DNA from 2 places in the Pseudomonas sp. GW456-E7 genome. Region 2 is predicted to be linked to the other one. Evidence: predicted binding sites of a transcription regulator. Region 2 holds the regulator's gene; the other holds the start of a gene.
The links. The regulator sigma-54, encoded in region 2, starts transcription at its own class of promoters, with help from an activator protein. The targets are predictions, from matches to a motif close to ANTGGCATNNANNTTGCTNT.
Positions count from the first base shown of each region.

Region 1: glnA (glutamate--ammonia ligase) is a predicted target of sigma-54. The motif match lies at 2,327-2,346, and genes of this name have one in related genera.

Region 1 is NZ_JBWKZB010000074.1:11,560-19,191, forward strand. It holds gene typA (translational GTPase TypA) at 1-518, opposite strand, end outside; gene thiI (tRNA uracil 4-sulfurtransferase ThiI) at 658-2,112, opposite strand; gene glnA (glutamate--ammonia ligase) at 2,441-3,847, shown strand; gene AC07YV_RS28335 (DUF4124 domain-containing protein) at 4,074-4,586, shown strand; gene AC07YV_RS28340 (DUF4124 domain-containing protein) at 4,583-5,203, shown strand; gene glnL (nitrogen regulation protein NR(II)) at 5,434-6,519, shown strand; gene ntrC (nitrogen regulation protein NR(I)) at 6,516-7,632, shown strand, end outside.
Region 2 is NZ_JBWKZB010000033.1:65,305-72,936, forward strand. It holds gene AC07YV_RS20340 (ATP-binding cassette domain-containing protein) at 1-455, opposite strand, end outside; gene AC07YV_RS20345 (KpsF/GutQ family sugar-phosphate isomerase) at 732-1,706, shown strand; gene AC07YV_RS20350 (KdsC family phosphatase) at 1,706-2,230, shown strand; gene lptC (LPS export ABC transporter periplasmic protein LptC) at 2,238-2,810, shown strand; gene lptA (lipopolysaccharide transport periplasmic protein LptA) at 2,797-3,345, shown strand; gene lptB (LPS export ABC transporter ATP-binding protein) at 3,345-4,070, shown strand; gene AC07YV_RS20370 (RNA polymerase factor sigma-54) at 4,316-5,809, shown strand; gene hpf (ribosome hibernation-promoting factor, HPF/YfiA family) at 5,884-6,192, shown strand; gene ptsN (PTS IIA-like nitrogen regulatory protein PtsN) at 6,205-6,669, shown strand; gene rapZ (RNase adapter RapZ) at 6,672-7,529, shown strand; gene AC07YV_RS20390 (HPr family phosphocarrier protein) at 7,545-7,632, shown strand, end outside.

The sequences.
Region 1 (7,632 bases), on a different contig from region 2:
CCGGCAATACCGTTCAGGGCCGAGGCGTAGACGACTTTGAAGTCCAGCTGTTCTTCGGTGGCGCCCAGGTTGTCGAACAGGTCGAAGATCTGGTCCAGAACCCAGTCCGGACGCGCGCCTGGACGGTCAACCTTGTTGATGCACACGATTGGACGCAGGCCGGCTTCGAAAGCCTTCTTGGTCACGAAACGGGTTTGCGGCATAGGGCCGTCTTGAGCGTCAACCAGCAGCAGAACGGAGTCGACCATCGACATTACGCGTTCAACTTCGCCGCCGAAGTCGGCGTGGCCCGGGGTGTCCACGATGTTGATGTGGTAGCCGTTCCAGTTGATGGCGGTGTTTTTCGCCAGAATGGTAATACCGCGCTCTTTTTCCTGGTCGTTGGAGTCCATCACGCGCTCGTCGTTGAGCTCGTTGCGCTCCAGGGTGCCGGATTGACGCAGGAGTTTGTCTACCAGGGTGGTTTTACCATGGTCAACGTGGGCAATGATGGCGATGTTGCGTAGATTTTCGATCACTTGTGTATCTCGATCAGAGGATTCGGTGTGCTGACAAGTCTTGGCAGCGATTAACAGTAGCGTCCGTGAAAGCCGTTACAGCTTGACGGTGGCGTCGGGGGGCCGGTGACGCAGGCCACAGGCAAACAGCCCCGGGCACTTAGCTCGGTCGATAAACGCGCACATTGGCATGCCCCTCACTGAGCAAATGGTGGGCATGCAGGCGACTCATCACGCCTTTGTCGCAATACAGCAGGTACTGGCGAGTAGGGTCCAGTTCCTTGAAACGAGCGTTCACTGCATAAAACGGCATCGTTTGTACCTCGATGCCAGCGAGTTCCAGCGGGTCGTCTTCAGCGGCATCCGGGTGACGGATGTCGATGACGATCTGACCGGCCAGCGCTTCGCTGACTTCTTCAATCTGCAAGTCCTGGCCCAATTCGTCGATCACGCGATCGATCGGCACCAGCTTGGCGTTTTCGAGCGCACGCTCGAGCACCGCCATATCGAATTCTTTCTCTTCGTGCTCGACACGGTAGCGCTTGGCGGCGGTCTTCGGATTGACCGAAATGACCCCGCAGTACTCCGGCATGTGCCGGGCGAAATCGGCGGTGCCGATCTCGTTGGCCGTGTCGATGATGTCTTGCTTGTGGCTGGCGATCAGCGGGCGCAAGACCAATTTGTCGGTCACGCAATCGATCACTGACAGGTTCGGCAGCGTCTGGCTCGACACCTGGGAAATCGCCTCACCGGTGACGAGGGCCTCGATGTGCAGTCGATCGGCAATTTGGGACGAAGCGCGCAACATCATACGCTTCAATACTACGCCCATATGACTGTTATCGACTTTGCCGAGAATTTCGCCCAGCACTTCCTCGAATGGCACACTGACAAATAACACGCGTTGGGAGCTGCCGTACTTCTTCCAGATGAAATGCGCGACTTCCATGACGCCCAGTTCGTGGGCACGTCCGCCCAGGTTGAAGAAGCAGAAATGCGCCATCAGGCCGCGGCGCATGATCTGGTAGGCCGCCACGGTGGAATCGAAGCCACCGGACATCAGCACCAGCGTCTGCTCCAAGGCGCCCAGCGGATATCCGCCGATGCCGTTGTGCTGGCTGTGGATCACGAACAACCGTTGGTCGCGAACTTCGATGCGGACTTCGATTTCAGGCTTTTTCAGGTCGATCCCGGCGGCACCACACTGACGGCGCAACTGACTGCCGACATATTTTTCGACATCTATCGAGCTGAATGGGTGCTTGCCGGCACGCTTGCAACGCACCGAAAAAATCTTGCCGGCCAGTGCATCGCCGTAGTGCTGCTTGCACTTTTCAACGATGTCGTCGAAATCACCCAGCGGGTACTCGTCGATTTGCAGGAAGTGCGCGACGCCCGGCATGCAGCTCAGGCGCTCGCCCATCTCCTTCAGGGCCTTGGGGTCGCTGACACGGGTTTCCAGCTCGAGGTTGTCCCACACGCCGTTCACCACCACAGCCGGGTCCAGATCGCGGAGCACGGCACGGATGTTCTTGGCCAATTGGCGGATGAAACGCATCCGTACCGGGCGGCTCTTGATGGTGATCTCGGGGAAGACTTTTACGATTAATTTCATGGAAACAGCGCGCGCAGGGCCTGCCGAAAAAGGGGGGCGCGGATTATAGCGGAAATTGCTCAAGGTTTAACCAGTTAATGTGCAGAAGGTTTTGCGCGCACCAAAACGGGTCATTTATTGAAATGAACGCCACATTGTAGGGCGGTATTTTTAGCTTTATGGTGCTTTTCCGCCTGATAGGCGTGAAATTGGGGCAAAAAACCCATGCTGGGGCACTGGCATGCAATTTGCTCCCTTGTGAGGCAGGTTGCCTTGGCAGAGTATTCGCGCCGGCATCACCCACATTTAAGGGCATCCACTACTAGCCCGAAGCCACCCGGAGGACACTATGTCGAAGTCGGTTCAACTCATCAAAGATCATGACGTCAAATGGATTGATCTGCGCTTCACGGACACCAAAGGCACTCAGCACCACGTGACCATGCCGGCTCGCGATGCGCTGGATGACGACTTCTTCGAAGTCGGCAAAATGTTCGACGGCTCCTCCATCGCTGGCTGGAAAGGCATCGAAGCCTCCGACATGATCCTGATGCCGGACGACTCCACCGCAGTTCTCGATCCGTTCACCGAAGAACCGACCCTGATCCTGGTCTGCGACATCATCGAGCCTTCGAGCATGCAAGGCTACGACCGCGACCCACGTGCGATCGCCAAGCGCGCCGAAGAGCACCTGAAAGCCACCGGTATCGGTGACACCGTATTCGCAGGTCCAGAGCCAGAGTTCTTCATCTTTGACCAGGTGAAGTTCAAGTCCGACATTTCCGGCTCCATGTTCAAGATCTACTCCGAACAAGGTTCCTGGATGTCCGACCAGGACATCGAAGGCGGCAACAAGGGTCACCGTCCAGGCGTCAAAGGCGGCTACTTCCCGGTTCCACCGTTCGACCACGACCACGAAATCCGTACCTCCATGTGCAACGCACTGGAAGAAATGGGCCTGACCGTCGAAGTTCACCACCACGAAGTGGCGACTGCCGGCCAGAACGAAATCGGCGTCAAGTTCAACACCCTGGTGAAGAAAGCCGACGAAACCCAAACCCTGAAGTACGTCGTGCACAACGTTGCCGATGCCTACGGCCGCACCGCGACCTTCATGCCTAAGCCACTGTACGGCGACAACGGCTCGGGCATGCACGTGCACATGTCCATCTGGAAAGATGGCAAGAACACCTTCGCAGGCGAAGGCTATGCCGGCCTGTCCGACACCGCCCTGTACTTCATCGGCGGCATCATCAAGCACGGCAAGGCCCTGAACGGCTTCACCAACCCGGCGACCAACTCCTACAAGCGTCTGGTTCCAGGCTTCGAAGCACCAGTAATGCTGGCCTACTCGGCTCGCAACCGTTCCGCTTCGATCCGCATTCCTTACGTGTCGAGCCCGAAAGCCCGCCGTATCGAAGCACGCTTCCCGGATCCGGCTGCCAACCCTTACCTGTGCTTCGCCGCACTGCTGATGGCTGGCCTGGACGGCATCCAGAACAAGATCCACCCTGGCGACGCTGCTGACAAAAACCTGTACGACCTGCCGCCTGAAGAGGCGAAAGAGATTCCACAAGTTTGCGGCAGCCTGAAGGAAGCCCTGGAAGAGCTGGACAAAGGTCGTGCGTTCCTGACCAAAGGCGGCGTTTTCAGCGATGACTTCATCGACGCTTACATCGCCCTGAAAAGCGAAGAAGAAATCAAGGTACGTACCTTCGTACACCCACTGGAATACGAGCTGTACTACAGCTGCTGATCCGGTAGCGCTGCGGCACGCGGCGTGACAAAAAAGAGGCCTCCTTCGGGAGGCCTTTTTTGTGCCGAAAGTCAAAAGATCGCAGCCTTCGGCAGCTCCTACATGGGATTGGCGTACATCCTGTAGGAGCTGCCGAAGGCTGCGATCTTTTGATCCTGTTTTACTTGGGACAACCACCTCCCCTGACCTATGCTGCAATCCAACGCTTTCGCTTCCGGTCGATTCCATGGGTCGTGGTTTTCTGTTCATCCTGCTGCTGATCGCCCTGCCCACTATGGCGCAGATCTACAAATACACAGACGCCAACGGCGCCACTGCGTACAGCAATCAACCGCCTGACGGCACCAGCGCCCAACCGGTCCACTTGCCGCCCCTCAACAGCATTGAGCGCCAGCCTGGCGAAGCCGCGCCTGTTACTGAAGCCGCCCCGAATGAGCAGTCCCAAAAGCCCTATGAAGTGCTGGAGCTGACGGGCCTGCCCAATACCGAAGCACTGCGCGTCAACAATGGCACCTTCACGATAAACGTACTGATCAAGCCACGCCTGCAAGGCCCCCACCTGATGCGCCTGCTGCTGGACGGCCAGCCCTACGGCCAGCCAGCCAACGTGCCGATCCTGCAACTGGTGAACATCGATCGCGGCGAGCATCGCCTCGCCGTGCAGGTGATCGATGGCGATAACGTTGTGCAGCAGAGCCCCACCGCAACCGTCACCGTGCAACGAGTGCACACGCCTTGAAGGCCTGGCTACTGATCGCCTGCTTCATTGCGCTGCCCACGTCGGCGCAGGTTTTTACTTACCTTGACCCCCAAGGCAATCGGGTTTTCACCGACCAGCCCAAACCCGGCAACGCCACGCGTGTACCGCAGGTAAATAGCAATCGAATGGCGGCCAAACCCACCCGTGCAGCGCCGTCGAATGCAGAAGCCAGTCCCGAAGTACAAGCGCCGTTCCACTATGACCTGTTGCGCATCCTGGTTCCGGAACCCGACGCGACCATCCGCAGCAACGCCGGTGAAGTCATCGTCAGCGTCACCAACGAACCTGCCCTGCAACCCGGTCATCGCTACCGGTTGCTGCTCGACGGCCAGCCCACCGCTGAACCCGGCCCGAGTCCGGTGTTCCCGCTGAGCAACATCGATCGCGGCAGTCATACCCTGTCCGTGGAAATCCTCGATGAACAGGGACGCATCATCGAACGCACCGCCAGCCAACCCTTCCATATGCAGCGCACGTCTCTCGCCCAGAAGCGCAAGATCAAACCCTGCACCCTCGATGACTACGGCCAGCGGCCGGAATGCCCGCCGAACGACAAACCCGCCGAAGAAAAAAATCCTTTCCTGCGACTTTTTTAACCTCATTCAGGTTTGCGCACTATATTGGTGCAACTGCTTGCACCGTACTCACATTCCAACCCATTTTGGTTCGAAATTACCCGTGAAAGCCGGCAGAACGCCACGCAAGCGAGCGTCAAACGCCTGTTTCAGGCCTTTGGCGCTTCTTTTCGGAGCCTTGGTTTACTTTTTGCAACTTCTAATTACCAACACTTGTTTCTTGCGCATGCTCCGCCCCAAAAGAGGTCCCGATGACCATTAGCGACGCACTCCACCGTTTGCTACTCGACAACCTCACCACCGCCACCATTCTGCTCGATGCCGAACTGCGCCTCGAGTACATGAACCCGGCGGCGGAGATGCTGCTGGCCATCAGCGGCCAGCGCAGCCATGGACAGTTCATCAGCGAGTTGTTTACCGAATCGACCGAAGCGCTGAACTCCTTGCGCCAGGCTGTCGAACAGGCCCACCCGTTCACCAAGCGCGAAGCCATGCTGACCGCCCTGACCGGCCAGACCCTGACCGTCGACTACGCGGTAACGCCGATTCTGAGCAATGGCGTCACGCTGCTGCTGCTTGAAGTCCACCCTCGCGACCGCTTGCTGCGGATCACCAAGGAAGAAGCACAGCTTTCCAAGCAGGAGACCAGCAAGATGCTGGTGCGCGGGCTCGCCCATGAAATCAAGAACCCCTTGGGCGGGATTCGTGGCGCGGCGCAATTGCTGGCCCGGGAACTGCCGGAAGAAAGCCTGCGCGACTACACCAACGTCATCATCGAAGAAGCCGACCGCCTGCGTAACCTGGTCGATCGCATGCTCGGCTCCAACAAGCTGCCGTCACTGGCCCTGTGCAATGTCCACGAAGTGCTGGAGCGCGTCTGCCAACTGGTGGAAGCCGAAAGCCAGGGTTGCATCACGCTGGTGCGCGACTACGACCCAAGCATTCCCGACGTATTGATCGACCGCGAACAGATGATTCAGGCCGTACTGAACATCGTGCGCAACGCGATGCAGGCCATCAGCAGCCAGAACGAGCTGCGCCTGGGCCGAATCAGCCTGCGCAGCCGTACCATGCGCCAATTCACCATCGGCCATGTGCGCCATCGCCTGGTGACCAAGATCGAGATCATCGACAACGGTCCAGGCATCCCTGCGGAACTTCAGGAAACCATCTTCTTTCCCATGGTCAGCGGACGCCCGGACGGTACCGGGCTCGGCCTGGCCATTACCCAGAACATCATCAGCCAGCACCAGGGCCTGATCGAATGTGACAGCCACCCCGGCCACACCACCTTCTCGATCTTTCTGCCACTGGAACAAGGAGCCCCATCGACATGAGCCGTAGTGAAACCGTGTGGATCGTCGATGACGACCGTTCTATCCGTTGGGTCCTGGAAAAAGCCTTGCAACAGGAAGGCATGACCACGCAAAGCTTCGACAGCGCCGATGGCGTGATGAGCCGCCTGGCGCGCCAACAACCGGACGTGATCATTTCCGACATCCGCATGCCCGGCGCCAGCGGCCTGGACCTTCTGGCACGGATTCGCGAACAGCATCCACGGCTGCCGGTCATCATCATGACCGCTCACTCCGATCTGGACAGCGCTGTCGCGTCCTATCAGGGCGGCGCCTTCGAATACCTGCCCAAGCCGTTCGATGTCGACGAAGCGGTTTCCCTGGTCAAGCGCGCCAACCAGCACGCCCAGGAGCAGCAAGGCCTGGAAGTCGCCCCGACACTGACCCGCACCCCGGAAATCATCGGCGAGGCGCCTGCGATGCAGGAGGTGTTTCGCGCCATTGGTCGACTGAGCCACTCCAACATCACCGTGCTGATCAATGGCGAATCCGGTACCGGTAAAGAGCTGGTGGCCCACGCCCTGCACCGTCACAGCCCGCGCGCCGCTTCGCCGTTCATCGCGTTGAACATGGCGGCGATCCCCAAGGACCTGATGGAATCCGAACTGTTCGGCCACGAGAAAGGCGCGTTCACCGGCGCAGCCAACCTGCGTCGCGGGCGTTTTGAACAGGCGGACGGCGGCACGCTGTTCCTCGATGAAATCGGCGACATGCCCGCCGACACCCAGACCCGCTTGCTGCGAGTGCTGGCCGATGGCGAGTTCTACCGCGTCGGCGGCCATGTGCCGGTGAAGGTCGATGTGCGCATCATCGCTGCGACTCACCAGAACCTGGAAACCCTGGTGCATGCCGGGAAATTCCGCGAGGACTTGTTCCATCGCCTCAACGTGATCCGCATCCATATCCCGCGCTTGTCGGATCGTCGCGAAGACATCCCGACCCTGGCCAAGCACTTCCTCAGCCGCGCAGCCCAGGAGCTGGCAGTCGAGCCGAAGTTGCTGAAAAGCGAAACCGAGGAATACCTCAAGAACCTGCCGTGGCCGGGCAACGTGCGCCAACTGGAGAACACCTGCCGCTGGATCACGGTGATGGCTT
Region 2 (7,632 bases):
CGGCGCTTCATGCCGCCGGAAAGCTCGTCGGGCATCAATTCGATGGCACCGCGCAGACCCACGGCCTGCAATTTGAGCAGGACGATGTCGCGGATCATTTCTTCCGGTAGTTGCGTGTGAACCCGCAGCGGAAACGCGACATTCTCGAAGACATCGAGGTCGGTAAACAGCGCGCCGCTCTGAAACAGCACGCCCATATGCTTGCGCGCATCGAACAGGTCGCTGCGCGACAGTTTTGGCAGGTTCTGACCGTTGACCCAGACTTCGCCCTTGGTGGGGCGCAACTGGGCCCCCATCAGACGCAGAAGCGTGGTCTTGCCGCACCCGGAAGGCCCCATGATGCCGGTGACCTTGCCACGCGGGATACGGATATCGACATTATTGAAAATGCTGCGCGCACCGCGCTTGAAGGACAGTCCCTTCAGCTCGACCGCGTAGGCGTTATCGGCACTCATCTAAACTCCTTGCGATGCAGCCTCTCACTCGGACGCTTGGCTTTCTGACGAAAGCACATACCTCCCGGGCAGGCCGAACTGGCGGCGAACTATATCACTGCAAAGGCTGCACGCCCAAGGCCAAAGCCGAGTCATATGCAACTGCAGGAGTGGTTCAAAGCCCCATCTAGAGGGTTTCAGGTAACAAGGAATGACAATGCGCGACGAACTTGCGTGAGGGATTCGATCATAACCGCTATAATCGCCGCCTTTTCATCAGGCTATACGATTTCTGACATGAGCCAATCCAGCGACCTGATTCAATCAGCACAACGCACCATCCGCCTCGAAGTAGAAGCCGTGCAAGGCCTGCTACCTCATATCGACGCAGATTTCGTACGCGCTTGCGAGATGATTCTGGCCAGCAAAGGCCGCGTGGTCGTGGTCGGCATGGGCAAGTCGGGACACGTCGGCAACAAGATCGCCGCGACCCTGGCCAGCACCGGCACCACGGCGTTTTTTGTGCACCCGGCGGAGGCCAGCCATGGTGACATGGGCATGATTACCCGCGACGACATCATTCTGGCGCTCTCGAATTCCGGCTCCACCAATGAAATCGTCACCCTGCTGCCACTGATCAAGCGCCTGGGCATTCAGTTGATCAGCGTGACCGGCAACCCTGATTCGCCGCTGGCCAAGGCCGCCGAGGTGAACTTGAATGTTCATGTCGAACACGAAGCCTGCCCGTTGAACCTGGCACCCACCTCGTCGACCACCGCCGCCCTGGTCATGGGTGACGCCCTGGCGGTCGCGCTGCTGGAAGCCCGTGGTTTCACCGCCGAAGACTTCGCCTTTTCCCATCCAGGTGGCGCCTTGGGCCGACGCCTGCTGCTGAAAGTGGAGAATGTCATGCACGCCGGCCAGGAGTTGCCGCAGGTCCAGCGTGGCACCCTGCTCAAGGACGCCTTGATGGAGATGACCCGCAAGGGCCTGGGCATGACCGTCATCCTCGAGGCCGACGGCAAGCTGGCCGGAATCTTCACCGATGGTGATTTGCGCCGCACACTGGACCGCAGCATCGACATCCACAGCGCTGTCATCGACCAGGTCATGACGGCCCATGGCAAGACCGCCCGCGCCGAAATGCTGGCCGCCGAAGCACTGAAAATCATGGAAGACCATAAAATCAACGCGCTGGTCGTGGTCGACAGCGAAGATCGCCCGGTCGGTGCCTTGAACATGCACGACTTGCTGCGTGCAGGAGTAATGTAATGAGTGCGGACCTGCTGCAACGCGGCAAACAGATCAAACTGGCGGTATTCGATGTCGACGGCGTGCTGACCGATGGTCGCCTGTACTTCCTCGAAGACGGCAGCGAATTCAAGACGTTCAACACGCTCGACGGCCAGGGCATCAAGATGCTGATGGCCGCTGGCGTGCAGACTGCGATCATCAGTGGCCGCAAGACCCCGGTGGTCGAGCGGCGAGCCAAAAACCTCGGCATCCCGCACCTGTATCAGGGTCGCGAAGACAAACTGGTGGTACTCGACGAACTGCTGGCCCAACTGAATTTGAGCTATGAGCAGGTGGCCTATCTCGGCGACGACCTGCCGGACCTGCCGGTGATTCGCCGCGTAGGCCTGGGCATGGCGGTGGCCAATGCCGCCAGTTTCGTGCGCGAACATGCTCACGGCATCACCCTCGCCCGCGGCGGCGAAGGTGCCGCTCGCGAGTTCTGCGAATTGATCCTGCGCGCCCAGGACCGCCTCGATGCGGCCAACGCGGCGTACCTGTGAGCCCGATATGCTGAGCAAAAAGTTTCGCAACACCTTGCTGTACAGTTGCATCGCGGCGATATTCGCCGCGGTTGGCTACTGGAACATCAGCCCGGAACGCTTCCTCGACAAGCCGGTAACGCCGGTCGATGAAAGCATGATCGACTATTACGCCATCAACGCCCACAGCGTGCAGTACCTGCCGGACGGCAAGCTGCAATATGATCTGGTGTCCGACAAGGTCGAGCACCTGAAGGCGACCGAGGTGACACTGCTGACCAACCCCGACCTGAACGTGTTCCGCGGCACCGAATTCCCGTGGCACGTCCAGAGCCTGCGTGGCGAGGTCAACCCTGACGGCACGCAGGTCGAGCTGATCGATGATGTGCGCATCACGCGCTTCGACGAGAAAAACCGCAAGACCCTGATCACCAGCACCCGCATGACCGTGTTCCCGCAGCAGCAATATGCGCAGACCGAGCAAGACGTTAGAATCGACGGCGCTGGCGGTGTATCGACTGGCAAGGGAATGAAAGCGTATTTGAAAGAAAGCAGGATACACCTGCTATCGAACGTAAGAGGACAGTATGAGGCTCGTTAAAACCCTCCCGATTTTGCTCAGTCTGGGCGCAGCACTGGGAAGCGTGAGCGCCTGGGCTCTGCCGGAAGACCAACAGCAGCCTATCCGCATTCAGGCCGACGATGCCCAACTGGACGACAAGCAAGGTATTGCTACCTATAAGGGTGACGTGATCATCACCCAAGGCTCGATGAAGGTGACCGGCAACACCGTTACCATCACCCGCACCCCGACTGGCGACATTGACGTAGTGACCTCGGTGGGCAACCTGGCGTACTTCGAGCAATTGCAGACGGCTGGCGATACCAAGCCTGTTCAGGGTTGGGGCGTGACCATCCAGTATCACGCCACGCAAAATCGCGTCGTGTTGATCGACAAGGCCAAAGTTGTCGACAAGGACAACAACGTCACCCAAGGCGAGAAAATCGTCTACGACACCGAGAAGAAGCTGGCCAGCGCCGGGCGCGCCACCGGCAACAAGGTGACCGAGTCGCGTCCGCGCATCGACATGGTGATCCAGCCGAAGAAGAAAACCGACGAGAAAAAGGCCCAGTAATGGCAACTCTGAAAGCTCAGCATCTGGCCAAGAGCTACAAGAGCCGCCAGGTCGTGCGTGATGTCAGCCTGTCCATCGACAGCGGTCAGATCGTCGGCCTGCTTGGCCCGAACGGCGCCGGCAAGACCACCTGCTTCTACATGATCGTCGGCCTGGTGCAAGCCGACCAGGGCCGCGTCCTGATCGATGACCTGGACGTCAGCCACCAGCCGATGCACGGCCGTGCAAAAGCCGGTATCGGCTATTTGCCGCAAGAAGCATCGATCTTCCGCAAACTGTCGGTGGCCGACAACATCATGGCCATCCTCGAGACCCGCAAGGAGCTCGACAAGGCCGGTCGTCGCAAGGAACTGGAAAGCCTGCTGCAGGAATTCCACATCAGCCACATCCGCGACAACCTCGGCATGAGCCTGTCCGGTGGTGAGCGCCGCCGCGTGGAAATCGCCCGCGCCCTGGCCACCAACCCGAAGTTCATCCTCCTCGACGAACCTTTCGCCGGCGTGGACCCGATTTCGGTCGGCGACATCAAGCAGATCATTTACCACCTCAAGGCCAAAGGCATTGGCGTGCTGATCACGGACCACAACGTTCGTGAAACCCTGGATATCTGTGAAACCGCCTATATCGTCAATGACGGTCAGTTGATCGCCGAAGGTGATGCAGAGACCATCCTGGCCAATGACCTGGTGAAGGAAGTGTACCTGGGCCATGAGTTCCGCCTGTAAACGCTGAGCCGTGCCCAGGCAGCCGCCCGGGCACCCGTCTCGCGATTCATCGGTGCCTCATGCAAACCAGCGTGTTCATCCCCCAATACGGGCAGCACCGCAACACAAATTTATAGTTTTTTATTGTTACAGCGCTCTAGGCAAATCCTTCAGTTTCAGGCATATAATTTGCTTATGTTTGGCGCCCCGGCGCCCTGTAGTGGATGGCGCATGTGCGCCGGCGAATAAGGTGTTAAGCCCCTGCCATGAAACCATCGCTAGTCTTGAGAATGGGCCAGCAGCTGACGATGACACCTCAGCTGCAACAGGCCATCCGCCTGCTCCAATTGTCGACCCTGGACCTGCAACAGGAAATCCAGGAGGCCCTGGAGTCCAATCCGATGCTCGAACGCCAGGAAGAAGGCGACGACTTCGACAATTCCGACCCCTTGGCCGACAACGCCGAACAAAAGCCCAACACCGATATCCAGGAACCCTCCTACCAGGAAAGTGCCCCGACGGTTGATAACCTCGATGAGGGTGACTGGAACGAGCGCATCCCCAACGAACTCCCCGTCGACACCGCGTGGGAAGACGTTTACCAGACCAGCGCCAGCAGCCTGCCCAGCAATGACGATGACGAGTGGGACTTCACCACCCGCACCTCGGCCGGTGAAAGCCTGCAAAGCCACTTGCTGTGGCAACTGAACCTGGCCCCGATGTCCGACACCGATCGCCTGATCGCCGTGACCCTGATCGACTGCATCAACAATCAGGGCTATCTGGACGAAACCCTCGAGGAAATCCTCGAAGCCTTCGATCCGGAACTGGACATCGAACTGGACGAAATCGAAGCCGTCCTGCACCGCATCCAGCAATTCGAGCCGGCCGGCATAGGCGCACGCAACCTGGGCGAATGCCTGTTGCTGCAATTGCGTCAGTTGCCCGCCAAGACCCCTTGGCTGGCCGAAGCCAAGCGCCTTGTCACCGATTACATCGACCTGCTGGGCAGCCGCGACTACAGCCAGTTGATGCGCCGCATGAAGCTCAAGGAAGATGAGCTGCGCCAGGTCATAGAGCTGGTCCAGAGCCTCAACCCGCGCCCGGGCTCGCAGATCGAGTCCACCGAAGCCGAGTACGTCGTTCCTGACGTTATCGTACGCAAGGACAACGAGCGCTGGCTGGTGGAGCTGAATCAGGAGTCGGTGCCACGGCTGCGGGTCAACGCCCAGTACGCCGGCTTTGTGCGCCGCGCCGATACCAGCGCCGACAACACGTTCATGCGCAATCAGTTGCAGGAGGCCCGCTGGTTCATCAAGAGCCTGCAGAGCCGCAATGAAACCCTGATGAAGGTTGCCACCCAGATCGTGGAGCATCAGCGCGGGTTCCTCGAATATGGCGACGAAGCCATGAAGCCGCTGGTCCTGCATGACATCGCCGAAGCGGTCGGCATGCATGAGTCGACGATTTCACGGGTGACCACCCAGAAGTTCATGCACACCCCCCGGGGCATCTATGAACTGAAATACTTTTTCTCCAGTCACGTAAGCACCTCCGAAGGCGGCGAATGCTCGTCCACGGCGATCCGGGCGATCATCAAAAAACTGGTTGCCGCGGAAAATCAGAAAAAGCCGTTGAGTGACAGCAAGATCGCTGGTTTACTGGAGGCACAAGGCATTCAGGTGGCTCGCCGCACCGTCGCCAAGTACCGCGAATCCCTAGGGATCGCGCCTTCGAGCGAACGCAAGCGGTTGATGTAGAGCCACGCCACAGCGTTCCAGTGGTAGATCATCTGGTCTACCGCTTTATGCACTGGCAACGAAGGAGAAGCTGTATGCAAGTCAACATCAGTGGACACCAACTGGAAGTGACCGAACCTCTTCGCACCTACATCGGCGAAAAACTCGAACGATTGGAGCGACATTTCGACAAGATCACTAACGTGCAGGTCACGATGACCGTCGAGAAGCTGAAGCAGAAAATCGAAGCCACGCTGCATATTCCCGGGAATGAAGTGGTCGCCAATGCGGAACATACCGATATGTACGCTGCGATCGATGCACTCACCGACAAGCTGGATAAACAACTCAAAAAGCATAAGGAAAAGACCCAGAGCCTCCTTCAGGGCGCAACCGGTCGTTAACACTCCCAACCCATGATCCGACTTGAAAGTATCCTGACCCCCGGCCGTTCCCTCGTGAACGTGCCGGGCGGCAGTAAAAAGAAAGCCCTCGAACAAATTGCCAATCTGATCGCCCGCGAAGTGCCGGCTCTGGAGATGCAAGATGTCTTCGAGGCGCTGATTGCCCGTGAAAAACTCGGCTCCACCGGTTTTGGCAACGGCATCGCTATTCCACACTGCCGTCTCAAGGGTTGTGTATCGCCCATCAGTGCATTGATGCACCTGGACGCCCCTATCGATTTCGACGCCATCGACGGCGCGCCGGTTGACCTGCTGTTCGTTCTGCTGGTCCCGGAAGCCGCTACCGATGCGCACCTTGAGCTGCTGCGACAGATCGCCAGCATGCTCGACCGCAAGGACGTTCGCGAAAAACTGCGTAATGCCGCAAGCAACGAAGCCTTGTATCAGGTTGTCCTGGACGAGCAAAACGGTCAGTAATCATGCGCTTGATCATCGTCAGTGGCCGTTCCGGCTCGGGTAAAAGCACCGCCCTCAATGTTCTTGAGGACAACGGCTACTACTGCATCGACAATCTGCCTGCCGGCCTGCTGCCGGAACTGGCCGAACGAGCGTTGATTCATACCGAGCTGATGCAACCGCTGGTGGCCGTTTCCATTGACGCCCGCAACCTGCCCAGCCACCTGTCACGCTTCCCCGAACTGCTCGAAGAAGTCCGCAGCCGCCACATCCAGTGCGATGTCCTGTACCTGGACGCCGACGAAGAAACCTTGCTCAAGCGCTTCTCGGAAACCCGCCGACGCCACCCCCTGACCAACGCCAACCGCTCGCTGGCCGAAGCCATCAACGTTGAAAGCGTGCTGCTCGGGCCGATTGCCGACCTCGCCGACCTCAAGATCAACACCACCAGCCTGAACCTGTACCAGCTGCGCGACGCCATCAAACTGCGCCTGTTGAATCAGCCTGAGCCGGGGACTGCGTTCCTGGTGGAGTCCTTCGGGTTCAAGCGTGGCATGCCGGTGGACGCCGACCTGGTGTTCGATGTGCGTTGCCTGCCCAACCCTTACTGGAAACCGGAATTACGCGAGCAGTCCGGGCTCGATCAACCGGTTGCCGAATACCTGGCGGCACAGCCGGATGTCGAAGAGATGTTCCAGGACATTTCCACATACCTGTTAAAGTGGCTGCCTCGTTTTGCCGCCAGCAACCGCGCCTACGTCACCATTGCCATTGGCTGCACTGGCGGACATCACCGCTCCGTCTACCTGACCGAGCGTCTGGGGCAGGTGCTGCAAAAAACCCTGAAGAACGTCCAGGTTCGCCACCGCGACCTCAGCTAAAGGATTCACATCGCGATGCCTGCTCTGGAAATCGAAATCATCAACAAGCTGGGTCTGCATGCCCGGGCGTCTGCAAAATTCGTTGGGGTCGCGGGTCAGTTCC